One region of the Paenibacillus sp. N3/727 genome, then DNA from elsewhere that is predicted to be linked to it. Evidence: riboswitches for the same ligand, from Rfam matches in the RefSeq annotation. Region 1 holds a riboswitch; the other holds the start of a gene.
The links. Region 1 has a riboswitch for ZMP and ZTP ahead of MNQ98_RS18395 (bifunctional 5,10-methylenetetrahydrofolate dehydrogenase/5,10-methenyltetrahydrofolate cyclohydrolase). Riboswitches for the same ligand answer to the same signal wherever they lie in the genome.

Region 1 (5,787 bases):
CGGACCGTATTCACATGAACCTGTCCGTAGCCATGACCACCTCGGGGATTTGTATAGAAGACAGCATAACCTGCAGCAGCAAGCAGCTGGAATTCATGCATAAAGGTATGGCCGTACATTACTTGAGGACCACCGTGAATTTCCAAAATGGCCGGAACCTTAGAGCCTTCTTTGAAATTTGCAGGCTTCATCATCCATCCCTGAATCGGCCAGCCGTCTGAAGTTTCAAACGTGAACACTTCCGGTTCGCTGAGCTCAAGCTCTGCCCATAACTCTTCATTGCAGCGGGTCAAACGGTTCTCTTCACTGCTGGTTCGGTTGTATGTAAACAAATCACCTGGCTGCAAAGGATCTGCGGCTGCAAATACGATGTTCTCGTCCTGCGTCAGAGCAAACTGGTAAATCTCACGATCCCCGCTGACCTCTACATGATGTTCCGAACCATCCAATGCAAAGCGTCCAATATGAACACCGCCATTACGGCTGAGCTGTACGTAGACATATCGCCCATCTTGGCTGAACAAAGGCGCTGTTCCGGCTCCAGAACGCATATCGCTGACACAGCTGTGACCGAGCTGAACATCAATATCATCGTACAGTGCGCGATATGATCCGCCGTGTGTAGGTATCAGATAGATTCTGGTCAGAGTAGCAAATCCATGGGACAAGTTATCTGCCAGCATGAGAATGGAATTTCCATCCGGTGTGTATGTTATGGAATCAATCGATAATTTTCCGTCCGTCACTTGTCTAGTCGACTTGCCTTCACGATCTACGATAAACAGATCACTCGTAAGCTTTAAATCAGGATTCTGATAATCGTCGGATGAAATTTTAGCAGTATAGGCAATTTCTTGTCCATCCGTTGACCAGGTAAAGGAAAATACATCAAATGTTCCGGAAGTAAGTTGAGTACAATGCTCCGTTGAGAGGTCCCACAGGAAAAGATGACTTCTACGGCCATTCCATAACCCGCCGCCATCGGCTTTAAATTTAATGCGATCTATCGTTTTTTCCTCAGGCATTTTAGGCTGATCAGCTTTTTCGTTTTCAAGTTCCAGTTCTTCCCCATCAGCTGTTTCAGCTTTGAGCAGTAAAGATTCTCCATCTGGAGACCATTTAAATGCGCTGACTCCATGCTCAACATTCGTGATTACGCGAGCTTCGCCGCCATCAGCGGGAATGATCCATACTTGTCGTGCATCTTCATGTTTTCGAAGAAAAGCGATGTGGGAACCGTTCGGTGACCAAGCGGGTGCAGCATCTTGTTCTCCCGCCGTAAAAGGAATATCACGGCGTCCATCTGCATCCATCAGGCGAATATGGGAGCGATAACCATCATGCTTATCGCTGACTGTTTTTGAGACGTACGCTATCGCGCCGCTTTGTTGAGAAACGACCGGATCATTCACCCAGTGCATACGGTGCAAGTCTTCGGCGGTAATGACACGTTTTTCACTCATGCTAAAATCCCCCTAATTCAGATATGTGTAGATAAATAGAAAATAAATACTATCCCACATTATCCCAGAGAAAAGAACAAAAATCCATCCATATGTATAGAAAAACCAACTGCTTAATCAGCAGCTGGTCAATTATGAGGCCTTTATGAAAGGTGACTTGATTAGCTTAACTGCTGCATCCGCCTCCGCAGCTGCTGCAGGATGAACCGCCACTGCAGGAGGAACCTCCGTCGCAGCCTGAAGTATTGCTGTCATGATCATGCCGGTCATCATTGGCGGAAGTGCACGCAGTACCGGAGTATACAGCTGCTCCATCTTTCTTGATCATTTCGGCATCTGGAACCATATGACGTGTAAAATCATCTGGATCATTCCATGAAAAAAAGACAGCGGATGCAAGCAGGATCTCGGGATGATGGTAATTCACTTTGTGTTGATTGACCGGACGTCTAATTGAGGTATCAATCCGCTCCTGTAATCCTGTTAGTACCGCATCGATAGCCTTGTGGGCTTCACTGGAATGCTCATACGTCCAAGCGTTGAATCTTCTATCTGCTGGTAGGGAGCCTGACTTGTACTGATACGGCTCCATCTCATTTCTTGGTACAGGATTTCGAAAGAATGGTCCCCATAGCAGAGCACTTTGTGGCGTCCATCCAAACAGTTCAACATAAACGAGGTCAAACCATGCTCTTTCCCCGGGTATAGGTACCGCTTCAGCAGCATTAGGGATGTGATGAAGCATTCTTCCAAGAAAACGTTCTGAGAATCGTTGGTATTCCTGTGTATACATCAGCATCTCATGCCACAACTCATCTACCGCCTTACTGAACATGGGCACTTGATCAAGAACAGCACAAAGAATGAAGAACCGTTGTAGCTCAAGCCATCGCCATTCGTACTCACGTTCGGAGATGCCTGGATGCTCAGACATCATTCTCTGTCTTAATGCATCTTTGAAGCTTACGGGAATCGATTGTTTCAGTTTGTTAGCCAGATCTACCGCTGGGCTGTCTACTCTGACCAGATCAGGTGGTGAAGGAGCATCCCGTAACCTACGGGTAATATTTAACCTTGAGCGGGATCGTACTTCTTTCAGACTTTTACGTAAAAACAGGCTGATCGAAGCCAAGCTGAACACGACCATGATTATGAGAATTACAATAAGACCTTTGCTCATATCGTTATGTCCTTTCTTAAGGGCTTTAGTGCATTATCACAAATTTGTACATTTTATGCAAAAGATTCTGAAAAATGGTTAGCATGTTTCCTTGACCTGAAATGCTTTTCATGAATTATGCTTGATAAGTGACCGAAATCATGAGGAGGAAATAAGTATGAACAAAAAACTAGTTTTTTTTGATATAGACGGGACTCTATTGGACCATGATAAAAAGGTACCCTTGTCAACAAAGGAAGCGATTCAAGAATTAACAGCAAACGGACACGAGGTTGCGATTGCGACAGGACGGCCACCGTTTCTGTTCAAGGAGCTACGGGAAGAGCTAGGTATCGATTCTTATGTCAGCTTAAACGGTCAGTATGTTGTTTATAAGGGAAAGTTGGTTTATAGCAATCCAATTCCGACAGAGGTTCTACATTCACTTAAAGAGTATGCTGTAAGCATCGGCCAGCCGATCATTTACACTAGTGAAGAAAATACGAAAATGAATGTGACTTACCATAAGCGCGTTGAAGCCAGCTATGCCCCACATAAATTACCTATACCGGAATGTGATCCCGACTACTATTTGGGCAGACATATTTATCAGGCGGCTCTATTTTGTACTGAAGAGGAAGAGTCAGCATATATCGTGGAATATAATGATCTGCTCCGACTTGTGCGGTGGGATGAAGTGGCCGTTGACGTAATTCCGACCGGGGGTTCCAAAGCAGCTGGAATCGAGAAGTTTATTCAACATCTCGGATATTATAAGCGGGAAGAGGTTATTGCTTTCGGAGACAATCTGAACGATCTGGAAATGCTGCAGTTCGTCGGCCATGGTGTGGCAATGGGGAACGCGGATTCTGTAGTCAAGGAAGTAGCCAGATATGTAACAAAGGATGTCGATCAGGACGGCATTATGCATGGACTTCGGCAGCTCGGTTTACTGTCGGTTGACAGCGCCGTAGTATAGCTAGGTTTTCTGGATCCTTTGTACATGTTATATTTAGGTAAAATGAAGGATGAAGGAGAGAAATCTCATGCATAGCCATCTAATAACATACTGTCTAACCAAAAAAGGAGCTGTAGAAGACTACCCGTTCGGTCCAGCTCCGCTCGTTATAAAGGTCGGGGGTAAAATGTATGCGCTGATCTCCAAATCTGAAGAGAACGGGTTTACCCATATAGCATTAAAGTGTGATCCGGTAATCGCTGAGAATCTTCGGGAACAGCATGCTGCTGTTCAGCCCGGCTATCATCTGAACAAGAAACATTGGAATACGGTCATCTGTGACGGCTCCTTAACGATATCAGATTTGCAGGACATGATTGATCACTCCTACGAACTGGTATTTAAGAGTCTTCCCAAATCTATGCGAGATTCGATTAGTGAAGCGGTGTGAATTAGAGTATCGCATGTTTGACGTGATGTGTTGATCAACTTAGGCATAGGTTCAAAAGAGATATGTAATTTTCATCCCTACGCATAGTATAATGGACGAATCAGGAAGTGAAGCAGCGAGGAGCCATTCATTATGCTTAAAGGTTGGAAATTTTCTGTGCTGGGCATCGTTATCGTTGGAATTACCGCAGCGGTTGCGCCACAGTTCGGACTGATTGACTATGGAAGATCTATTTCTTTGTTCATTTTGTTCGTTTTGTTTGTAGCGGCGCTGGAAGTTATGGAACGGCTTGGCAAGCGAAAAAAAGGTTAAAAATTCATCTGCAATTAAAGGTGCGCCCCTCAGCAAAACGTGATATATTAAGAAAAAGTCACTATGTGTAACTGGCGTAACATGGAATACCATGAGGGAGCACATAGATAACAGCCGTACGCCTGGGCAGAGGTAAGGAGATTCCATAGGATCTCCTTACCTCTTTGTGTTTCTATAAACATAAATTGTCGAAAGGGCTGATCACATGAGCAAGGAAACGTTGATTTTGGATGGCAATCAAGTGGCGAACAGCATTAAAGAAGCATTGAAAGAGCGTGTGGAAAAGTTGGTTCAGGAAGGGACAACACCTTGCCTGGCGACGGTACTGGTCGGAGATGACCCTGCTTCGGAAACGTATGTCCGTATGAAGGGCAACGCATGCAAGAGGCTGGGGATTGACTCCAAGCGTGTGGTATTGGATCAGATGACTTCTACTGAACAGTTAATCCATGTAATAAAAGAGCTGAATAACGACCCTTCTGTGCACGGGATTTTGCTGCAGCATCCTGTGCCGCATCACATTGATGAGCGGGCCGCGTTTGAAGCGATATCGATTGAAAAAGACGTAGATGGTGTAACAATGCTCGGTTTTGCTCAAAATGCGTTTGGTCAGGCTCTATTTCCTTCCTGCACGCCTGCAGCGATTATGGCAATTATGGATGCTTACCACATTCCGATTGAAGGAAAACATGCGGTTGTCGTTGGGAGAAGTCCTATCCTCGGCAAACCGGTATCTATGATGCTTCTGAACCGGAATGCAACGGTAACAATTTGCCATTCCAGAACACAAAATTTGGATCAACTGGTGTCCCAAGGTGATATCGTGGTGGCAGCGGTTGGAAAACCGAACTTCATACAGGGAGATTGGATTAAACCAGGTGCTGTCATTATGGATGCTGGTTACAACGAAGGAAATATCGGAGATTGCGATTATGAAGCTTGCTTCCCGCATGCTAGTGCAATTACCCCAGTTCCGGGCGGAGTAGGACCTGTTACGATTGCCACACTGCTGAAACATACGGTTGATGCCGCTGAAAGATCGATGAAAGCATAAGTTTGAGCGCATGTTAAGACGGCTGCTGTCCTGTAAAAGGATGGCAAGCCGTTTTTGTTATATGAGAATGTCTGAAAGTTGTTTTGCAGTCGATTGCTATGATATTATGCACCTGATTAGTATATGTTAGGTAAGAACATGGATCGACCTATTCTCAAACTAACTATAGGGAGGGCGGATATGGAGTGGTTGGCTGTACAGCCCTATTATAAGATTCAAAGGGAAGTTGGAAGTACGGAACAAGTGATGTATGAGGATCATCGGACGTTATATTTATATCGCGATAAGATTGTAACCCATTATCGTGAATTTCCCATCGTAGATGTGTTTGACCTGTCTTTCCGTCAGATGGGGGATGTAGGGGGATTTTTATACCTGCATACGAAGCTT
Region 2 (5,787 bases), 1.9 Mb from region 1:
CAGACAGCGAACAGTTCGAACTAAATATTTCTATTTTGAGTTTGGTACATTAGAGAATCGATTTATATCAAAACGTCAATCATTAAGCCCTCCGGGGCTTTTTTTGTTTCTATTCTATCTTTTTAATAAAAATGCTAGATTGCACGTTTATCTCTCTCTCAGCCGGACATACTGATAGACATCATAGATTATCAGGAGAGGCGGCTAGCATAATGAGAAAACATAGCGAGACACTCCGTATTATTGTAAAACAAATGATCATGCTCTTATCCATATTGTTTATGGTTGTGATGGCTTGGGAAGGACAACGGATTGACGCGGCAGTTGCGGGAGGCCCGATTCCGGAAGAATCGATCCGGCTTCGTATTTTGGCTAACTCGGACAATCCGTCTGATCAGCTCGTTAAGCGTGAAATTCGTGATGCTGTTGTAGCTCAAATGCAGAGATGGGTTTTAGAATTAGACAATCCGCAAAGCCTGGAGGAAGCAAGAGAGTTAACACGGAGTCATCTGCCAGAAATTGAGCGGTTGGTTGGGGAAGAGCTATCCAAGCGTGGAATCACTTATGCTTATGATGTGAATCTGGGAACCGTGCCGTTCCCGACAAAGCTTTACGGTGGAACTGTGTATCCTGCGGGGGAATATGAAGCCGTCCGGATTACACTGGGTGAAGGCAAAGGCCAGAACTGGTGGTGTGTGCTTTTCCCGCCGCTTTGCTTCATTGATGCAGGCAGTGGCGATGCGGCTGCCCAGCCCGTAGACAACGCAGTAAGAACGGCTTCAGTGCAAGCCGATGACAAGAATGCTTCGGAGGAACGGGGCAATGCTGCTTCAAGTGAGCCTGAGGTACGGTTTTTCCTATTCGACTTCTTCATCGGTTTGTGGGATTGGATTGTCGGGTTGTTCTAAGTCAATGGATCGGCACCAAGATAGCTGCAAGGCTGCTAGTCAATTCTTCATCGTCAATGGTAGCGAAATATGATACAATTTCAAGCAGAAGAGTGCTTTCTCTTTAGCGAAGGGGCCGCCATGAGGCTGCCGGGGCTGGAGGTTACAAGCGCTTTTTCTTTTGGATAAATGGTGATAGCAATCCATTCTGGCTTGGTGTTTGAGCATGTTGCTGAGCTGGGTGATCTATAATAAAGAAAGCTTGGGATAATAATGGAACGAAAAGAGAACGGAAATCCGGAACAGGACTTTCCCGCCGGGGATAAGGTTACGGAACTGTGGCGGGTATGCGTCAATCATGAAGCTGGAGCAGCAGCTTCTGCTACCGTACAACCACTGGCCGGCGGTGCAGATCAAGAGCAGGCGGGCTTTCCCTTATGGGCTCTGGGATCAGAGGATGCCTTAGCTCTAAATGAGGCTGGTGCGGTGCTTACGGCCGGAGGGACTGTAGCTTTTCCAACGGAAACGGTATACGGTCTCGGTGCGGATGCCCGAAATACAGCTGCGGTGGAACAGATTTTTGCTGCAAAAGGGCGCCCTTCCGATAATCCGCTTATTGTGCATATTTCTGATACGTCTCAGTTGGACGAGCTCGTGCTGGGAGTGAATGATACGGAGCGGCGGTTGATGGAGGCTTTTTGGCCGGGACCGTTAACACTGGTCCTGCCGGTGAAGCCTGGCGCGGTATCTCCGCGCGTGACGGCTGGACTAGATACGGTTGCGGTCCGCATGCCGGATCACAGAGTGGCGCTGGCACTGATCAGCGCCGCAGGCTGTCCGGTTGCTGCGCCAAGCGCAAACCGTTCAGGCCGGCCAAGCCCTACGCTGGCTGGACATGTGTTTGAGGATCTGGCCGGTGCCATCGACGGCATTCTCGACGGCGGCCCCGCGGGGGTCGGTGTCGAGTCGACGGTCGTCCAGGCCGGCCAGGACGGTGCCGTGACGGTGCTGCGCCCCGGCGGCGTCACGGAAGAGCAGCTTGCCGCGCTCGCGGCAAGCGTGCAGCGCGACCCGGCGCTTGCGCGCGCCGGGAGCGCAGACAGCCCGACGCCACGTTCGCCGGGCATGAAGTACACGCACTACGCACCCAAGGGTGCGCTGTGCATCGTCCAGGGGCGGACGGCGGATTCCGTGTCCGCCAAGATCCAGGCCGAGCTTGACGCCGCCGAAGCGCGCGGGGAGACGACCGGTGTGCTGTCGTTCGACGAGCACATCGGTCGCTACCGCGCGGACGTTGCCGTCTCGCTCGGCAGCCTGGCCGCACCAGAGGAAGCGGCACACCGGCTCTACGCCGGGCTGCGCCAATTCGATGAAGAAGGCGCGACCTTTATCCTGGCAGAATCCTGCTCGGATAAAGGTCTTGGCGCCGCGGTGATGAACCGGCTGCTGAAGGCGGCGGGTCATCATATTATATTTGCGTCCGATGATGGGCTTGCCTCAGATTAGGCGACAAGCATGAACCCGTCCACAAGGGTTTTAGGCATCATTCCCCCCTTGTCCGCATATGGTGTACAAGACCATAGGGACTTGGGGGAAAAAGGCATGTTGGAAACGTCTGTCCAGTTAGGGCAACTCGCGACGATCCTGATTATGGCCGTGGCGCTGGGCTTGGATGCATTTTCACTCGGTATCGGTGTTGGAATGAGAGGCATCCGCCTGAAACATGTCCTGATCATCAGCCTGCTGATCGCCTTTTTCCACACGCTGATGCCGCTGCTCGGGTTGCTTGCTGGCCGTTATGTTGGCGTTTTGCTCGGACAAGTTACGGGGCTCGCCGCAGGAGGCCTGCTTGTGCTGCTGGGCGGACATATGATCTGGAACTCTTTTCGCAAAGAGGAAGGTCGGCCGGTGAATCACACCACGCTGCTCGGAATGCTTCTGTTTTCGCTTAGTGTCAGTATCGACTCTTTTTCGGTAGGGGTTTCGCTTGGCATGTTCGTGAATGATACGGCGATCATTGTAACGTCTTTCGGTGTGGTCGGAGGCTTAATGTCGATTTTCGGACTGATGCTCGGTCGAAAGGCGGGTAGCAGACTCGGTGAATATGGAGAAATGACCGGCGGTGTCATTTTGCTGGCATTTGGTTTGATGTTTATATTTTGATACAATGACGGCAGTAAAAGATACACTTTCGGGGAGGTGGAGACCGTGAAAAACATATTGTTCGTCTGCACCGGCAACACCTGTCGCAGTCCTATGGCTGAAGGTATGCTGCGCAAACTCGCCAAGGGGAGAGGGATTCCGCTTGAAGTTCGTTCCGCAGGTGTTTCGGCTGCAGAAGGAATGCCAATCTCACGTCATGCTGAAGCAGTACTCCGCGATCAGCAGATTAAGGACGGCATGTCCTCCAAGCCACTGAGTATGGATCTTGTCGAGTGGGCAGATCTGATTCTGACATTGACGTTATCCCATAAACAGTATGCGATTCGTCAGTTTCCTTATGCGGCAGATAAGGTTCATACGCTAAAAGAATACGTCGAGAATGATGCGCAGGTGCTTACGGATCTGCAGGAGCAGGACAGTCTGCTGGCGTCCATGGAGATGATGAGATCCCTTGGCATTGAGCTTCAGGAGAAAGACAAGGTTCGGTTAAACGAGCTGCGTCAGCGTATTCCGAGTTTTGATATTTCCGATCCGTTTGGAGGTTCGCTGGAAGAGTATGAGGAGACAGCGGCAGAAATCCGTTCAGCGCTGTTCCGATTGCTGGACAAGCTGGAGAGAGAGTGAGTAACGTGATTTGCGGCTGTACAGTAGTTGTTATACTTGAAGTCATTTACCGATCATAATTATGAATAAATATCCGTTGCTTTTCTTTTCCGTATGTTTTAAGATGAAGGGGAAAAACACGGATTCCGGTGTAACTGGCGACGAAGTGGATGAAACCACGATGGAGCACCGGAACATACGGCCGGTCGCCTGGGCAAAGAGCAATTGGTGCACGATACACGTGCGCGGACTGCTCTTTTTTTCGTCTTTTGCTGACAATTTGGGTTATAATGAAACGAGTTGTTGTACGAGCATTTTGTAAAATGCCGATACAAAAGATGAAACATACGAGGGGGTTTTTCATTATGAAAATCGCATTGGGCACGGATCATGCAGGTATTCGTTTGAAAGAGGAAATTACGGAGGTCATTCGGAATCTCGGGCATGAGGTCGAAGACTTAGGCTGCGGCTGTTCCGACTCGGTAGATTATCCTGACTTTGCGCTTCCGGTATGTGAAAAGGTCGTATCCGGAGAAGCTGACCGTGGAATTCTGATCTGCGGAACGGGAATCGGTATGAGCATTGCGGCGAACAAGGTGCCGGGCATCCGCTGTGCGCTGACGCATGATGTATTTTCGGCAAAAGCTACCCGCGAGCATAATGACAGCAACGTGCTGGCACTTGGCGAACGAGTGGTGGGCCCCGGCCTTGCAGCAGAAATCGTCACAGCTTGGCTGACGACAGACTTCAGTCAGGGTGAGCGGCATGTTGGCAGGGTGAACAAAATCAAGGCCATTGAGGAACGCTATCTGAAAGGATAAGCTCGTACTGCAAGGATGTACGGTAACTAAAGTAACTAAAGTAACTAAAGTAACTAAGTCACTAAGTCACTAAGTAACCTAAGTAACCTAAGTAACTAAGACATCAGGCAGTTGGCTTTCAGACTATCGTATCCAAGGAGGGCTGAAACACATGACAGATTACCCGGTTGATCATGCCTTGAGAGAACAAACGGTAACGATTATGCGAGAATTGGCTGAGGCTGCAGGCCTCAGGGCAGGCAAGGTGCTGGTCGTCGGGACCAGTACAAGTGAAATCACCGGCCGCCAGATCGGTACCGGCGGTGTGCTGGAGACTGCGCAGCAGGTGCTGGACGGAATCGCAGAGGTACAGGCTGAGTTCGGTTTCGATACGGCTTACCAGTGCTGCGAACACCTGAACCGTGCACTTGTTGTAGAACGGGAACTGCTCGAGCGATTGGGACTGACGGAAGTAGCTGCAGTGCCCGTTCCTAAAGCGGGCGGATCTATGGCGTCTGCTGCTTACCGGAGCTTCCATGATCCGTGTCTGGCTGAGAGCATCTCCGCTCATGCGGGTATCGATATCGGTGAGACGATGATCGGAATGCATCTGCGCCGTGTTGCGGTGCCATTTCGGCCGAGTATCCGGTACATCGGGAAGGCTCGTGTGACAGCGGCAATGACGAGACCGAAATTGATCGGTGGAGAACGGGCTGTATATCGGATGGAGCAGGAGAATGATAGGTCGGCATGTGATTAGATGTAGTTGTGATTGATGATTAACCATATATTATTTTTTAATTTAGGGAGGATACGAATATGATGGAACATTTGCGCAAGAGTGACCCGGCAGTACTGGAAGCGATGGATTTGGAACTGAAGCGCCAACGCAGCAACATTGAACTTATCGCTTCGGAGAACATTGTTAGTGAAGCGGTCATGGAAGCAATGGGATCAGTCCTGACGAATAAATATGCAGAAGGCTATCCAGGCAAGCGCTACTATGGCGGCTGCGAGCGTGTTGATATTGTTGAGGAGCTGGCACGTGATCGTGCGAAGCAGCTGTTCGGTGCAGAGCATGCCAACGTTCAGCCTCACTCCGGTGCACAGGCGAACATGGCTGTTTATCTGGCTGCGCTGAAACCGGGCGATACAGTACTTGGTATGAACCTGGCACACGGTGGGCACTTGACGCACGGCAGTCCTGTCAATGCATCCGGCCTTCTGTATAACTTTGTAGCATATGGTGTGCAGGAAGATACCTTCCTTATCGATTATAACGAAGTGCGCAAAGCAGCCTTCAAACATCGTCCGCGTATGATTGTTGCCGGCGC

Region 2: it holds a riboswitch for ZMP and ZTP, as region 1 does, so the genes downstream of both, rpiB (ribose 5-phosphate isomerase B) here and MNQ98_RS18395 (bifunctional 5,10-methylenetetrahydrofolate dehydrogenase/5,10-methenyltetrahydrofolate cyclohydrolase) in region 1, are expected to answer to the same signal.

The regions. Positions count from the first base shown of each region.
Region 1 is NZ_CP093336.1:4,019,918-4,025,704, reverse strand. It holds gene MNQ98_RS18420 (S9 family peptidase) at 1-1,463, opposite strand, end outside; gene MNQ98_RS18415 (glycine-rich domain-containing protein) at 1,630-2,643, opposite strand; gene MNQ98_RS18410 (Cof-type HAD-IIB family hydrolase) at 2,801-3,601, shown strand; gene MNQ98_RS18405 (MmcQ/YjbR family DNA-binding protein) at 3,669-4,031, shown strand; gene MNQ98_RS18400 (hypothetical protein) at 4,164-4,343, shown strand; ZMP/ZTP riboswitch at 4,401-4,478, shown strand; gene MNQ98_RS18395 (bifunctional 5,10-methylenetetrahydrofolate dehydrogenase/5,10-methenyltetrahydrofolate cyclohydrolase) at 4,549-5,397, shown strand; gene MNQ98_RS18390 (hypothetical protein) at 5,578-5,787, shown strand, end outside.
Region 2 is NZ_CP093336.1:5,880,130-5,885,916, reverse strand. It holds gene spoIIR (stage II sporulation protein R) at 213-908, shown strand; gene MNQ98_RS27520 (L-threonylcarbamoyladenylate synthase) at 1,161-2,393, shown strand; gene MNQ98_RS27515 (manganese efflux pump MntP) at 2,490-3,050, shown strand; gene MNQ98_RS27510 (low molecular weight protein arginine phosphatase) at 3,096-3,674, shown strand; ZMP/ZTP riboswitch at 3,795-3,876, shown strand; gene rpiB (ribose 5-phosphate isomerase B) at 4,019-4,474, shown strand; gene MNQ98_RS27500 (TIGR01440 family protein) at 4,626-5,213, shown strand; gene MNQ98_RS27495 (serine hydroxymethyltransferase) at 5,273-5,787, shown strand, end outside.